Regions from separate parts of the Streptomyces halobius genome, predicted to be linked through region 2. Evidence: riboswitches for the same ligand, from Rfam matches in the RefSeq annotation. Region 2 holds a riboswitch; each other region holds the start of a gene.

Region 1 (3,842 bases), 5.8 Mb from region 2:
CACCGGCACTCCCTGGCGGACCTTGATGACGTTGGGGCTGTAGCCGCCGCGCACCGTCACTTCGGCCCGCTGCACCCCGCCCTCCAGCCGTGCGGCACGGGCCCGGCGCGGGCCGAAGAAGAACCAGCCCAACCCGGCGATCAGGACGGCGGCGGAGACCACCACGACGACATCGGCGACTCCCATGGCGGATCGCCCTCCCTGCGTGTTCGCTCCCCTCCAGCCTCGCGCGGCTACCCCTACGGGGCAGGGGCTGACCGGCCCCCATGCCCGGGACAGGTGGCCCTTGCGCCCCACATCTGATCCCCCTCGGAGACCTTGCCGCCGCGTGCACCATGCATCCCACCCGGCCCCACCGCCACGCCCCCGCACACGCGGCCGCGCGCGGGCCGCAGCCCGGCGCGCCCCGATCCCCGGATCAGTACAGCCCGGACCGACCGGACGTACCGTCACCACGAGCGCCGGCTGTCACCCGTCACCTGCACAAGGCGGTGTCGACGGCGGCCTGGACATCGGCGGGGCCTTGTCTGACGGGTGCGGAGTCCGAGTCCGCGGTGACGGCGACCGTGAAGGCACGGCCGTCATCGGTGACCCCTGTACGCGTCCCGTAGCCGGGGATGTCACCGCCGTGCCCCCACATCAGACCGCCGCAGCTCATCGGCGTACCGATCACGCCCAGCCCGTAGCGGGCACCGGGCCACAGACGGCCGGCGGGGACTGCGACGGTGGTGCGCATCCGGGCGAGCTGCGCGGGCCGCAGGAATCTGCCGCCGAGCAGGGCCGAGAAGAAGCGGTTCAGGTCGCCGGGGGTGGAGATCATCTGCCCGGCGGCCCAGGCCCAGGAGGGGTCCAGCTCCGTGATGTTCTTCATCACTCCCCCGCCCTTCGCGGCGTACCCCTCCGGGTGGGCTTCCCGGATGCTCTCGTCGCCCGCGGCGGGGAAGTAGGTGTGGCGCAGTCCGATGCGCTCGATGACCCGGCGGGTGATTTCCTCCGCCAGCGGGCGGCCGGTGACCTTCTCGATGATCAGGCCGGCCAGGAGGTAGTTGGTGTTGCTGTACTCCCAGCGGGCCCCGGGAGCGAAGTGCGCCTTGTGCGCCAGCGCCAGGTCGAGCAGTGCGCGGGGCCGGACGTAGGTATGGCGCTCCTTGCCGGTCGGGTCGCCGATGAAGTCGGTGTAGTTGGGCAGTCCGCTGGTGTGCTGCAGCAGCTGACGTACCGTGATGCGGCGACCGTCGATGCCCTTGCCCCGCACCAGGTTCGGCAGATACTTCTCGACCGGGGCGCCGAGGGCGACCCTGCCCTCCCCGACCAGCTGCAGGACGACGGTGGCGGTGAACGTCTTGGTGTTGCTCCCCACCCGCACCTGCCCGTTGACCGGCACCTCCGCCCCGGTCCTCAAGTCCGCGACACCGGCGGTGTAGTGGCGGATACGACCGTGACGGCCGCGGTCCGCGGCCAAGGCGGCGGGGTACCCGTCATCGCGCACCAGGTGGACCAGAGCCTGCCGCACGACGTCAGCCGAACCACCAGCCCGCGCCGGAGCACCTCCGACAGCCAGGGCAGCAGCCACCACAGCCATCACAGCCGCCATCGTGATCCCGCGCCGAGACCCGGACGATGCGGCGCGGACACGGCGAAACTGAGGAGAACGATCGGGCATGGGAACCCTGTCCCCGCCCCTTGACGCAAGGAAACTGTGCCGCCCGCAAGATCCCCCGCAAGATACAGCTGCCCGACGAGGCTCCCGCCCGGGTGTTGGGCGAGGGCATCCCTACGCGGCGACTCGTGCCCGCTCGTGCCCGTACGCGTCGGCGACTCGCGCCCGCTCGTCCCGCGCTCACGCCCCCTGGCTCGCGCCCCCCGTGCATCAGTGTGAACGGGCTCTCCTTTTCCCCCTGCAGGCGGGTTGGCTACTGTGTGCCCGACGAACTGCGCGACGGGAGCCAGGAAGCCGGTGAGAATCCGGCACGGTCCCGCCACTGTGACCGGGGAGCGGACCCCACGGAGACCACGGCAGCGATGCTGGAAGGTCGGGGCGAGCGGCGATCCGGGAGTCAGGACACTGACCTGTCGCGGACACCATCCACGGGGCGTGGACCCCAGGAGGCGTGCATGAGGTCTGCGGCGGCGACAGACGCGGCAGACCCGTTCGGGTGCTCGGCGTGCGCGGCCGGCGGCCCAGTGGGCCGTGGCCGGAGTGCGTTGCGGTCCCGGGTGCCGGTCCCCTGGTGGCCCGTGCTCCGGACCGGAGAGGATCCCGGATGCCTGGACCCACCGTGCCGAGCCCTGACGTCTCACGCCGCCGACTGCTGGGCGGCGCCCTCGCCGCAGCCACCCTGCCCATTCTCGGCACGGCCTGCGGGCGGGCCGAACCCGCGGCCGGCACCGGTGACGGACTCCGCGTCACCGACCTGACCGGCGCCACCGTCGAACTGCCGCGCCCGGCCCGCCGGGTGGTGACCATCCCGCTGCCCGCCGCCTCCATGGTGGTGGCCGTCAACGGCGGGCCTGAGGTGCTGGCCGGAATGAACGCCGCCTCGCGCACCGCGATCGAGGGCAGCTTCCTCGGCACGGCCCACCCCGAGTTGCTCAAGGTCCCCACCGAGGTCGCCGGCGCCGAGTTCGCACCCAACGTGGAGAGCGTGCTCGCGCTGGAACCGGATGTGGTGATCCAGTGGGGCGACCGCGGTCCGGGCATCGTCGAACCACTGCGCAAGGCCGGGCTGACCGTCGCCCGGCTCACCTACGGCACCCAGAAGGACCTGGAGGGCGCCATCACCCTCTACGGCAAGCTGCTCGGCAAGCAGCAACGCGCCGAGAAGATGGTGAACGGGATGCGTACGGCCCTGAAGCGGCTGCGCGGCCGGCTTCCCGCGTCCGGTGCGGGCGCCGAGAACGCGCCGTCCGTGCTCTATCTGCGCGGCGCCGCCGACGGACTGCAGGCCGGGGGCGGCGCCTCCTACAACCACTACGTCACCGAGCTCGTCGGCGCCCGCAACCCCGCGGCCAGGGTCGACGACGAGCAGGTCACCATCGACAGGGAACAGCTCCTGAAATGGGACCCCGACATCATCCTGCTGGGCAACTTCGGGCCGGCCGCCCCGAAGGATCTCTACGCTGAACCGGCGCTGGCGACCCTGCGGGCGGTGCGCGAGCGCCGCGTCTACAAGGTGCCGCTGGGCGGCTACCGCTGGGACCCGCCCAGCCAGGAGTCGCCGTTGATGTGGCAGTGGCTCGCCGGTCTGGTGCACGGCACCGGGGCGCCGGGGCTGCGGGACGAGGTGGTCCGCCAGTACGCGTTCCTCTACGGTGCCGAGCCCACCGCCGCCCAGCTGGACGTCATCCTGCGGACGAAGGCCAACTCCGGCTCCCGGGACTATGACGACTTCGGCCGCTGAGCGGGGCGGCCGGCGCGGGCCGGAACGACCCGGCGGGCCGGGAGCCACGCCGATACCGGCCGCCGGACTCCGCCGCCGCACCGCGCTGTTCGTCCTCCCGGCGGGCGTGCTGCTCGTCGCCGTCACCGCCCTTGCCGTGGGCCGCTATGCGGTCGGCGTCGACCAGGTCGTACGGATTCTGCTCGGGCAGCTGCTGCCGCTCGAACGGACCTGGACACCCACCGAGGAGGCGGCGGTGCTGAACGTCCGGCTCCCCCGGGTGCTGCTGGCCATGCTGGTCGGCGCGGGACTGGCCGTCTGCGGTGCGGCGCTGCAGGCCGTCTTCGGCAACCCGATCGTCAGTCCGCAGATCCTCGGCGTCTCCTCCGGCGCGTCCTTCGGCGGAGCGCTCGCCATCGTCCTCGGTCTGGGCTCGGCCGCGCTGGTGCTCGGATCCTTCGG
Region 2 (3,842 bases):
CGGGCGGTGTCGCCGAGCGACTGGTCGTCGCGGACGAAGGACCAGGCGAGCATGGTGACCGGGCCGGTGAGCATGCCCTTGACCGGGCGGTCGGTGAGCGACTGGGCGTACCGGGTCCAGCGCGCCGTCATCGGTTCCGGACGGGAGATGTCCCCGGCCAGGATCGGCGGCCGGACATAGCGGGTGCCGTAGGACTGCACCCAGCCGTGCTGCGTGGCGAGATAGCCGGCCAGCCGCTCGGCGAAGTACTGGACCATGTCGTTGCGCTCCGGCTCGCCGTGCACCAGCACATCGATACCGGCCTTCTCCTGGAAGCCGATGACGTCCCGGATCTCGGCCGCGATGCGCTCCTCGTACGCGGCGCTGTCGATCCGCCCGGTGCGCAGATCGGCGCGGGCCGTCCGCAGCCCGGTGGTCTGCGGGAACGAGCCGATGGTGGTCGTCGGCAGCAGCGGCAGCCGCAGCTGGGCGCGCTGGGCCGCGGCCCGCTCGGCGTACGGCTGCGAACGGCGGGTGTCGGCGTCGGTGACCGCCGCGGCGCGCGCCCGTACCGCGGGGTCGTAGGTCAGCGCGGAACCGGCACGGGACGCCAAGGCGGCCCGGTTCGCGGCCAGTTCGGCGGCGATGGTGTCGGTGCCCCGTTCCAGGCCGCGCGCCAGCGTGACGATCTCGGTGGCCTTCTGCCGGGCGAACGCGAGCCAGCGGGCGATCTGCGGATCGATGTCCCGCTCGGCGGTGACGTCCAGCGGGACATGCAGCAGGGAGCAGGACGACGACACGTCGACCCGGTCGGCGAGGCCCAAGAGGGTCCCCAAGGTGGACAGTGACTTCTCGAAGTCGTTGATCCACACGTTGCGGCCGTTGACGACGCCCGCGACCAGCCGCTTGCCGGGCAGCCCGCCGACCGCCGCCAGCTCGCCGAGGTTGGCGGCCGCGGCGCCGGTGAAGTCCAGCGCGAGGCCGTCGACGGGCGCCTTGGCGAGCACCGGCAGGGCGTCGCCCAGCCGGTCGAAGTAGGCCGCGACCAGCAGCTTCGGACGGTCGGCTGGTGTGCCGAGGACACGGTAGGCGCGGGCGGCGGCGTTGAGCACGGCGGGGGAGCGGTCCTGCACCAGCGCCGGCTCGTCCAGCTGCACCCACGCGGCACCGGCGGCCCGCAGATCGGCCAGCACCTCCTCGTACACCGGCAGCAGCCGGTCGAGCAGCGTCAGCGGGTCGAAGTCCGCGGCGACGCCGGGCGCCGGCTTGGACAGCAGCAGATAGGTGACCGGGCCGACCAGGACGGGCCGGGCGGTGAGACCGAGCGCCAGAGCCTCGCGGAGCTCGGCGACCTGCTTGGTGGAATCCGCCGTGAAGACCGTCTCCGGTCCCAACTCCGGTACCAGATAGTGGTAGTTGGTGTCGAACCACTTGGTCATCTCCAGCGGCGCCGCCTCCTGGGTGCCGCGCGCCATCGCGAAGTAGACGTCGATGGGGCATCCCCTGCTCGAGCGAAGCCGAGAGCTTGGGGAAGGATCGGCGGCCACCGCGGCCCGGTGCCGGGCCGGGATCGCGCCGACCATCACGGTGGTGTCCAGCACATGGTCGTAGTACGAGAAGTCGCCGGTCGGCACCTCGTGCACACCGGCCTCGGCAAGCTGTCGCCAGTTGCCGCGGCGCAGTTCGGCGGCGGTGTCCCGGAGGGCGTCGGCGGTGACCCGGCCCTTCCAGTAGCCCTCGATGGCCTTCTTCAGTTCCCGGTGCTGCCCCTGACGGGGATAGCCGTGCACGGTGGCCCGTACTGCCGCGGCTGGGGACTTGCTGGTCACGGAACTCTCCTTCGCGAGCGTGTCTCCATGTGACCCCGGGACGGGGCCGAGGACGCGAAGGGATGGCACAACGGGCGGACCACGACGCCAGACCGTGCCGTACGTGCCCGCCTGCTATGTCGCCGACCCGCCCTCGAAGGTCACCGGGATCTCCGCACGCGGTGTCGCGCACGGGCACTGGCAGGTCTTCGGACTCGCGGGCACATCCGCCGAAGGCGGACATCTACTGGCCGTCGCTTCCCAGACCCGGGATCGGGCCCAGTGCGTAAGACGGCGGTCGTTCCCACTCACCGCTGCGGGGCAGTCCCGGATTCCCACCGGGTTCCCTCTTGCGACGCGCCTGCCTGGCGGACAGGGCGAACCAGTTGCACGGCCAGCGTAGACGAGGACGTTCGCGGTCGGTATGGGGGGCGGGCCGCGACCCCGATCCGGCGGCGGGTGCGCCGGATCCGGTGGTGGGGTACGCCGAATCTTGCGGTGGTACGCCGAACGCCTCAGCCCGATGGCGGGAAGTCGCTGGTTGCGTTGTAGTGGAGGTGGGCGGCCGCGCATGGAGGGTCGCCTTTGCCGCCACCGGTGGAGCGGCAGAACCGGAGGGGTGGCCGGATGAGGAACTGCGTCAGGGCGGCCGTAGCCCCACGGCCACGACCGCCCTGTTCGCGGTGACGATGTTCAGGATGCAGGTGTTTCGGTTACTCAGGCAGTCCCGCTACTTCAGTGCGCTGCGCTGCTGCCACTGCGACCAGGTCTCTTGCCACACCTCAAGGCCGTTGCCGACATCGGTCTTGCTGGTGTTGCTGGTGCCCTTCACCTCGACCGTGGAGCCGATCGACAGGAAGTCGTAGACCTTCTTGGCGTCGTTGGTGGTCATACCGAAACAGCCATGGCTGTTGTTGACCACGCCCAGGGACTTGTTCCACGGGGCGGAGTGCAGAAAGGTCCCGGAGGCGGTCAGGTGGGTGACCCACTGCGAGTCCAGCATCCACTCGTTGCCGTGCCCGATGGTGGAGGAGTCCATCGTCTCCGCCGCGTTCTTGCTGCGCACGGTGTGCACACCACCGCGGGTCGGGTCCTGCGGGGAGCCCGCGGAGCCGGTGACGGAGCCGACGTTCCTGCCGTCCTCGTACATGGTCAGGGTGTGCGAGGGGACGTCGATGACGGCCTTGCGGTCGGCGCCGATACGGAAGTCGAAGTTGTAGTCGCGGGCGAACCAGCCGCCCTCACCGGAGTTGATACCGCCCAGTGCGCCCTTCACCGAGACCTTGGTGCCGGCCGGCCAGTAGTCCTTGGGGCGCCAGTCGATGCGGTCCTTGCCGGTCCAGTCCCTGACCCAGCCCCAGGCGCCCTCGACCTTCGGCTGCGAGGTGACCTTCATCGCTTTCTCGATCTCCGCGCGCCTGTCCTTGGCTATCGGGTTGTCGAAGAGAATCGAGATCGGCATACCGGTGCCGACGGTCTGCCCGCCGCCCGGCGTGTTGGTCAGCTTGTTGACCTTGTCGGCCTCCTCCGTGGTGAAGACCGAGGTGGCGGAGGATTCCTTGCCCTCCGTCGACTTCGCCTTCGTCCGCACGGTGTAGGTGGTCTTCGGTTTGACCTTGTTGTCCGACTTCCATGACGAGCCGTCACCGGCCAGCTGTCCGGCGACCTTGGCGCCGTCGTCGTCCTTGACCTCTACCGAGACCAGCTTGCCGCCGTCGGCCTGCACCGATATCCCGGAGCCGAGCTGGGCCGCCTTGCTGCCCCCGGCCGGGGTGACGGTCACCTTGGCCGCGCCCGCGTCCGGCGACGACGCATTGGCACCTCCTCCGCACGCGGTCAGCAGCGCGGCGGCCGCTGTCACGGCGGGTATCAACCGGGCAAGGTGGCGACGTGATCCGGCGTGCACGAGGGTCCCTCCCAAACAGAACAACTGACAGTGGCGGAACCCGGCCCGGTGACGGCATCACCGTCCAGGGCCGTCCGGGCCCGTTCAGGCCCCTCGCATCCGCCGCATATGCAGATGTTTTGTCTGCTTAGGAGGTTGTCCGGAGCATC
Region 3 (3,842 bases), 2.2 Mb from region 2:
AGGCTGGCCACCGGCAGGACGAGGGTCTCCGGACGGGCGAGCGGGCTTGTGCCGTCCGGTATCAGCGACACCGGCGGCAGCAGCTTCCAACCGAGCGCGAACACCGCGATCAGGCCGGTCGCCGCGACGAACTCGGGCAGCGACTGCAGCCCGATCGCCACCGCCGAGGTGACGCGGTCCGCGAACCGGCCCTGCCGCAGGCCCGACCACACCCCGAGTCCGATCGCGACCGGCACCAGCAGCACCGCCGCCAGCCCGGCCAGCAGCAGCGTGTTGCCCAGCCGCTGGGCGACGATGTCGGTCACCGGGCGTCCGCTGACCAGGGAGCGCCCCAGGTCGCCGTCGACGATCCCGGCCAGCCAGTCGACGTACCGCTGGGCCCAGGGCCGGTCCAGGCCGAGCTCCGCGCGCAGCGCGGCGATCTGCTCCGGCGTACCGCCCGCCCCACCAGCCGACCGGGCCAGGATCACCTCGGCCGCGTCGCCGGGGAGCAGTTCCGTCCCGGCGAACACCAGCACCGTGGCGGCGCCCGTCACCCCCGCCGCGGCCAGCAGCCGACGGGTGCACGCGGTGAGCAACGGGTGCGCATGGCCGGTCACGCGCCGAGCCAGACATCGCGGTAGCTGCCCCAGCCGTCGGAAGCCGGCGGGGCGCCGCGGACGCCGCCGACCTTGTGGTGTGCACCGTCGATCCACTTCACGAACGAGTGGATGATGTACCCGCCGTCCTGCCACAGCTCCTGCTGCAGATCGGCGTAGCGCTGCGCCCGCAGGCCGGGATCCATGGTGGCGCGCGCGGCGAAGAACCGCTTGTCCCAGTCCCGGCGGCGCCAGCCGGTCTCGTTGCTGTCCGAGGTGGACAGCAACGTCTGCCCGTAGAACCAGTCGAGCGCGTAGTTGCCCCAGCCGCTCTGCGCGAAGGGCTTCTTGGCCCACACCTCCGACCAGTACGAGTCGGCCGGTGACTTCTCCAGCTTGATGGTGATTCCCGCGCGCTTGGCCTGCTCGGCGTAGAGGGTCGCGGCCTCCAGCATGCCGGGGGTGACATCAGAGGTGTGCAGGGTGACGGTCAGCCTTTCCTTGCCGGCCTTACGCAGCAGCGACTTCGCCTTGTCCGGGTCGTAGCGGCGCTGCGGCAGATCGTCGTTGTAGAGCGGAGCGCCCAACCCGTACAGGTCGTTGCCCACGTCGGCGTAGCCGGAGTACGCCGTGTCCACGATCTCCTGGCGGTCCACCGCCAGCTTCAGGGCCTCACGCACATGCGGGTCGGTAAACGGCTTCTGGTCGACCATCATGTTGAAGCTCTGCATACGGCCGACCGGCGACGTCACGACCTGGACCCGGCCCGTCCGCTCCTGAGCCGCGGCCTGCGCCCAGGCCAGCTCGTGCGCGACATCGGCGTCGCCGCCGAGCAGCGCGTTGAGCCGGGTGTCGGCCTTGGTGATGAAGATGATCTCCAGCTCGTCGAGGTAGGGGCGGCCGCTCTCCCAGTAGGAGTCGTTCCGGGTCAGCCGTACCCGGTCCCCCGGGCTCCACCGGTCGAACCGGAACGGGCCGGTGCCGACCGGCGGATGGTCGTTGTCGAACGCAGTCGTGCCGTCCTGGATGACGTAGACGTACCAGCCCGCGAGCAACGAGGGCAGGTCGGCGATGGGCCGGCGCATCGGAACGGCCACGGTGCGCCGGTCCACCTTGCGCAGCCCGTCGACGTCCACCATCGCGAGGTCCTTGGCACCCGTGAAGGAGGACTTCGGGTCGAGCAGATACCTGACGGAGTACATCAGGTCGTCGGCCGACAGCGGCTTGCCGTCGTGCCACTCGACGCCGTCCCGGAGCCTGACGGTCCACAGCGAGCCGTCGGAGTTCGGTTCGATCGACTCCGCGAGCCGGTTGGTGACGGTGAGATCGTCCTTGTACGCGCACAGCTTGTCGAAGAGGTTCTTCATCACGATGCCAGCGCCCCACGACCCGGCGACAAAGGGGTGCAGCGTGTCATCGCTGGAGCTGGCACCCGAGACCACCGCGCGCAGTCGGCCCCCGCGCCGGGGCTCCCCCGCACCGGTGGGCGAGGACTGTCCGGAGGTGCACGCGGTCAGACCACCGCCGAGGACGAGACCGGACGAGGCGACCGCCAGCCCGTGCAGGAACGCGCGCCGGTCGATCTGCCGACCGGTCTGAGGTGCGGGGGAATGTGCAAGTGAACTGGGCAGCGCGAGGCGCGCCCGGGCAGGACCGAACATGGTGGACCCTGTCTCCATCCTCGTGGAACCAACGGGCTTGCACCACGGCCGGTCTCCTGGCTTCCAGCTCACCGCTCCCCCACGCCTTCCCACGCCCTGGGCGCAGTGACACGGATGCAGGGGAGCTCCCTGGTCACAGTGGCGGGACCGCACCGGATTCACACCGGTTTCCCGTAACCGCGGCACGAACAACATAGCCAGCCCAGCCGGTCCATGGGGAGTGTCCGTGCTCACCTGCCCTTGCAGTTTCCGACCAGAGCGGGACAAGCCGGAACCCGGCATCCGCAGCACCACCTCGGCGACGATGGTGTCCAGGCGGGCGGCCGCCCCCGGCCGATCCTCTGCGCCCCCCGAGTGCTCCCGCCCGCTGCAACCGCGCCCATGGCGCATACACCGGTGGCCGGGGCCGAGCCCACCACGCGCGCCCGGCGCCCGGAGCGCGGCAAGTGTCACAGCAGCGCCCCGATGATCCGCAGTCGTACCCGTCGCGAGCGCGACCACGCGGTCGGCGACCTCCCGTACCTCGACCGGTGGAAACCGAGCCCCGGGGACCGCCGACGTCAGCGGCATCCGCCGCTCAGATCCACAGACTCTCAGGGTGGCTGGCAGACGGCCGGCTCGCCCCGATCGCCCGCCGCGGCCTGCTTCCTCGCCTCCGACGTGCGATCGAGGTGGTTCTCGACCACATGCGCCTCGCGCGCATTCCGAGGCGCACAGGACGACCTGACAGCCACCATCGACCGTCTGCGCGAGGCGACCGCGACGCGTACGGCTACCACCCGTACGAGGACGCCGAGTGGGGCCGGCAGTTCCGTACGTTCCTGCATGGAGGGCGTGAACGCATGCCGAGGGGCCGGTGGCCTTGTTCAACCTGGCGGTGGGCCGGCTGCGCCGTCACCGGGTGCTGCTGCCCGGGGGTGAGCTTGCTGGCCCGGCAGGTGGCCGAGGCCAGGGGTTGTCGCGGAGAAGCGGCTGCACGCCACGGTCGCGAAGGCCGCCCGCCGGGCGGACCCGGCACTGCCCGGGGACCTGGTGGCCACGCTGACAACGACGGAGGTCAGGCGGTACTCGGAGCTGGAGCGGCTGCGCCGGCCGCCGACGAAGACGACGGGCACCGCGTTCGCCCGCGCGCTGGAGCCGGTGGATGAGATCCCGGCGTTCCAGCTCGGCCGCCTGGGGTGTGTCAAAGCTGGGCGAAGGTCCGGATACGGTCGGTCAGTTGGGTCGGTCTTCCGCACGAGGGCCGCAGGAGAAGCCGCCTGGACCGTGGCCGCCCGGGACGGTTCCCGGGCGGCCAGTGCGGGTGCGTTCATCCCCTTCGCAGGCCGACGTTGCCGTTGCGCTGCTTGAGCGGCTGCTGCGGGTCGTAGCCGGGGAAGGGACGGTCGAAGAGCCAGTTGTAGAGCATCTCCCGGCAGATCCGCGGCTGGAACGCCGGTACCTGGTGTCCGGAGTCAGGCACGCTGACCTGCGTCAGGTTCCTGTGGCGGCGGACGTGTCCCTTCGGGTTCCCCTGCGCCTGCGTCCATATCAGCCGGGGAGCGTTGCGCCACTCCGCGTGCTCGTGCTCGCCTTTCCGCTTCATCAGGTCGTCCAGGATCTC
Region 4 (3,842 bases), 5.8 Mb from region 2:
GTCGCGCCACACCGAACGAGTCGGTGCTCGCCGAGGCGAACCCCGCATGGACTTGACGCAGGAACACCTGCACCGGTTCTGGGAAGCTCTCCCAGAAGTCCGGCTCCTCGAACGTGCCGGGGTCATAGCCGACCCAGGACACCAGCTCGCCGTCGTCCGTCTCCAGAACGTAAGCCAGCACCGGGGAATCATCGGTCATACAGACGCGCACGTCGACGCAGTGCGCGTTCAGCACCTCGGCGAACTCGGGAAGAAGGTCGAGAAAGCTCTGGTTCCAGAGCGACAACGCGGTTCGGCGACGAGATTCCGCATCGGCTGACAGCGCGATCGGCCGCCATTTTTCAGGGATCCGGGAGATCTCATCGGAGTCGTTGCCGACAAACGTCAGTGACCAATCGTCGAGCGTAGCGGCGATTTCGTCCGGGCCCATATCCAACCTCCGTCACTGTCACTGGCTCTTGAGCAGCTGGTCGATGATTTCCTGCAACTTCTTGCGCGTCTCGTTCTCCAGCCCGACCTGCTCTCTTATCCATCGCGGATCCGCGCCCGACACATAGGCCGCGCTCCTGGATTTCTTCGATTCGTTCGCGGCCTTCGACAGCCACTGAAAGTTCAGCGGGGCACGCGCGACCACGTACATGTTCCGGGGCGTGAGCTTCATAAAGCCCCGCATCTGGACGAGTTCGGCCAAGGGGACGATGTGGTCCGGCGAAACCTTGGGCTTCCCGGAGTTATACGATCCGATCGTACGGCCGGACGCCGCCGGATACGCCGTATCTCTGTCCGTGGCCTGCGGACGCGCGACGCCACGGAGCCTGATGTCGCCTACCCTGCCCGGGTTGCCCTTTCGGATGACTTCGTACACCTGGCGTATCGGGGAGTTTTTGGGGACTTGCCAGTTCTTGCCGTTCGGGGGCGGCGGGGGTGCGGTCCAGTTCGACGAAACGGGCTTCTTGGCCTGCTCAAGATCGGATAACTTCCGCCGGGTAGGCGCCTTAAGGCCCAGAGGGCCCGAGTCCTCGTCCTCGAGCGCCCTCATCGCCTGGTAACACGCCCGCAGTTGGGCGACGACCGTGGCTCTGCGGGCCTCTAAGGACGCTTTCTCCGCGTTGTACGCCGCCGCGGCCGCCGATTGCGCCGGCATCCGGAATACATGCGGTTTGGCGTTGTGCGCACGGATCTCCGCCCCGATCTGCCGGGCGGCCGCAACCTGTGTCGCGCATAGGTCAACCGGTCGGACCGGTTTGGCCTCCGCCGGGGAAATGAACCCGAAGAGTGCGGCCAGCACCACCAGCGCGGCCAGGAGCCGCTTGAATATGCGTGGCAAACCCATACCTCCCCCATCAATCAGAATCTGGCCGTGTCAAGCAACGGCTCACCCTGCGGAGCCCGCTAAGCCTCTAAGCCGCTAAGCCCACGAGACATGCCTGGCATGGGGATGACGGGTTCCGTTTCTCGGCTCAGTGGTTATGGACGCCTCGTCAGGTGCCGGGCCATTTTCAGCGCAGTCGCGCAGCAGCCGTCGGCCGCCAATGGCCCGCCTACGCCTGCTCGTTTTCGACCTTGCCCATGGCCCATCGCTCATCGCCCGTTGCCCGGGATTTCCCTGGTAAGACGTGCCGTGCCTGCATCGGACGTGGCTGACGCTAGCCACGTCCGATGAAATCCCGCTTGTACGGCAATGAATCCGCTGATGGGAGGGCATTGGCAGTCGGCTCACCGAAGGAGAGCCGAAGGGCCGGGGAGAGCCGAAGGAGAGCGGAGGAGTCCGAGTTGGTGGCCCGGCGCGCACAGGTGGAGCGGTCCCACGCCCGTGAGATCCGCGAGGAGCCGTGGCTGCCGGAGGTGGACCGCGCCCGGATGGTGGATCCTCGACCATGTCCACGACTCCTCGACCACGTCCACGACTACAAGAGCCGAACCCTGGCCGCGCATGTGCGCTGGCTGGAGGAGATCCTGGAGGAGCTCACCAAGCGAGACCGGGAACCGGGCGGGGCCGCCCCTCGGCATCGATCGCGACAAACGTCAGCCGGCCGGTGGCCACTTCGGCGACCGGCCCCGAGGCATTCCAACGCTCGGCCGTCACACGGACCACCACCGTCATCGACGTCCGGCCCGCCCCTTCGAGTTCGGCACGCACGCTGAGCAGATCGCCGGCGCGTACCGGGGCCAGGAACGTCATCCGGTCCACCGACACGGTCACCGCCGGACCGTCGGCATGCCGCCCGGCGGCGGCCGCGGCCGCGTCGTCGATGAGCTTCATCACCACGCCACCGTGAATGGTGCCGTAGAGGTTGGTGTCGTGCTCGCTCATGATGTGCGCGAGCGTCACCTGGGAATCGTCCGGCGTCTTGGCGGCGGAATCCAGGGTCGCGGTTCGGTCGGACACGTCAACTCTCCTTCGCGAGTCGCGGAAAACAGCCCGGGGATCGAAGGAGTGGCGGGCGGCGAGGCACGGGGCCTGCCCGGTTCCGCCGGCCCCGTCGAGCCGTCGGGATCACCGCACGCCCCGGTGGCATGCGGGCAGCGGCAGGTCTTCGGACTCACGGGCACGCCTCGCGTACGTTCGAGTCGTTCGCACGAGTCGTCCGTACGAGGCATCTACTGGCCGTCGCTTCCCGGGCCCGAGCGCGGGCCCAGTGCGTATGACGGCGGTCGTTCCCGCTCACCGCTGCGGGGCAGTCCCGGATTCCCACCAGGTTCCCTCTTACGACGCGCCTGCCTGGCTGACAGGGCGAACCAGCTGCAGCGCCAGGGTAACCACAGCCGGATTCCCGCGTGGTCCGCAGGCCCCGTTCCCCGGCTGAAGAGCGCCGGCGCGCGGTGGGCGGAGCGGTATCGCACGCGGGTCCTGCCGGGTGGCGGAAGGGCGGGCACCAACAGTCCGGCCCCGGAACCCTCCCTGATGGTGGACGGCGTCAGGCTGGGGCCGGACGCGACCCCGCTGCGGCAACAGGCCGATGTCCGACGGCCGGGGAGTTGCCCCGGTTATCGGCGCCATATCGCCTAATCTTCCAGAAATGACGTCACGTCACGAAGGGGAAATTCCGTGCCTTCTCGCCTCAACCCGTACATCAGCTTCGACGGCAACGCCCGACAAGCGATGGAATTCTACAAGGAGGTCTTCGGCGGCACCCTGAGGATGAACACGTACGGAGAGTTCGGCGAGAAGGAGGCCGGAGACGCCGCCGACAAGATCATGCACAGCATGCTCGAAACGGACAGCGGGTTCACACTCATGGGCGCGGATATCCCCCCGGGGATGGCGTACAAGCCCGGAAACAACCTCTCCGTGAGTGTGAGCGGGGATGACGCCGCCGCACTGCGCGGCTACTGGGACAAGCTCTCCGGCGACGGCACGGTCACGGTCCCGCTGGAGAAGCAGATGTGGGGCGACGTCTTCGGCATGTGTACGGACCGCTTCGGAATCACCTGGCTGGTCAACATCAGCGAGCAGCCGGCCTGAACGGGCAGCGGCCGCGCGGGCCCGCTGCCCGGCATGGGGGATGGAATCCCTCCGCGAAAAGCCTCACTGCCCGCAGCCCCGTGCCCTGCACCGTGCCAAGGCTCCGGCTTCAAGGGGCCACCATTCTCGGCAGGTTGTGAGCGCTCGAACCGGCCGGTCCACGGGCTGCCCGGCAGCAACTGGGACCAGACGAGGCCCCTGGCCAGGAGAGGACCCTGACCAACACCGGGTCAGGGTCCTCGTCCGTCCACGTGGGCGCTGCGGAGCTCCCCCCTGGCGTCAGCCTGCGGACAGTCCGGCGTCGGACGGGCTCGGTGTCCGCGTCTCCTGATGCTCGTCGGCAGCGCGGCCGGCCTGCTGGGCCGGGATCCGGCGT

The links. A riboswitch is a leader RNA that binds a small molecule or an ion and turns the genes downstream of it on or off. The one in region 2 is predicted to bind cobalamin.
Region 1: it holds a riboswitch for cobalamin, as region 2 does, so the genes downstream of both, K9S39_RS37915 (ABC transporter substrate-binding protein) here and metE (5-methyltetrahydropteroyltriglutamate--homocysteine S-methyltransferase) in region 2, are expected to answer to the same signal.
Region 3: it holds a riboswitch for cobalamin, as region 2 does, so the genes downstream of both, K9S39_RS01240 (ABC transporter substrate-binding protein) here and metE (5-methyltetrahydropteroyltriglutamate--homocysteine S-methyltransferase) in region 2, are expected to answer to the same signal.
Region 4: it holds a riboswitch for cobalamin, as region 2 does, so the genes downstream of both, K9S39_RS37795 (acyl-CoA thioesterase) here and metE (5-methyltetrahydropteroyltriglutamate--homocysteine S-methyltransferase) in region 2, are expected to answer to the same signal.

Annotation. Positions count from the first base shown of each region.
Region 1 is NZ_CP086322.1:8,357,818-8,361,659, reverse strand. Features, by position in the region: gene K9S39_RS37925 (heavy metal translocating P-type ATPase) at 1-186, opposite strand, end outside; gene K9S39_RS37920 (serine hydrolase domain-containing protein) at 476-1,594, opposite strand; cobalamin riboswitch at 1,886-2,088, shown strand; gene K9S39_RS37915 (ABC transporter substrate-binding protein) at 2,265-3,401, shown strand; gene K9S39_RS37910 (FecCD family ABC transporter permease) at 3,382-3,842, shown strand, end outside.
Region 2 is NZ_CP086322.1:2,520,988-2,524,829, reverse strand. Features, by position in the region: gene metE (5-methyltetrahydropteroyltriglutamate--homocysteine S-methyltransferase) at 1-1,808, opposite strand, end outside; cobalamin riboswitch at 1,971-2,190, opposite strand; gene K9S39_RS11840 (L,D-transpeptidase) at 2,518-3,648, opposite strand.
Region 3 is NZ_CP086322.1:294,321-298,162, forward strand. Features, by position in the region: gene K9S39_RS01235 (ABC transporter permease) at 1-599, opposite strand, end outside; gene K9S39_RS01240 (ABC transporter substrate-binding protein) at 596-2,239, opposite strand; cobalamin riboswitch at 2,269-2,436, opposite strand; partial or broken gene K9S39_RS42645 (DUF4158 domain-containing protein) at 2,998-3,415, shown strand; gene K9S39_RS41890 (S10 family serine carboxypeptidase-like protein) at 3,549-3,842, opposite strand, start outside.
Region 4 is NZ_CP086322.1:8,331,669-8,335,510, reverse strand. Features, by position in the region: gene K9S39_RS37805 (hypothetical protein) at 1-430, opposite strand, end outside; gene K9S39_RS37800 (hypothetical protein) at 449-1,327, opposite strand; partial or broken gene K9S39_RS37795 (acyl-CoA thioesterase) at 1,982-2,314, opposite strand; cobalamin riboswitch at 2,513-2,760, opposite strand; gene K9S39_RS37790 (VOC family protein) at 3,050-3,466, shown strand; gene K9S39_RS37785 (Orn/Lys/Arg family decarboxylase) at 3,746-3,842, opposite strand, start outside.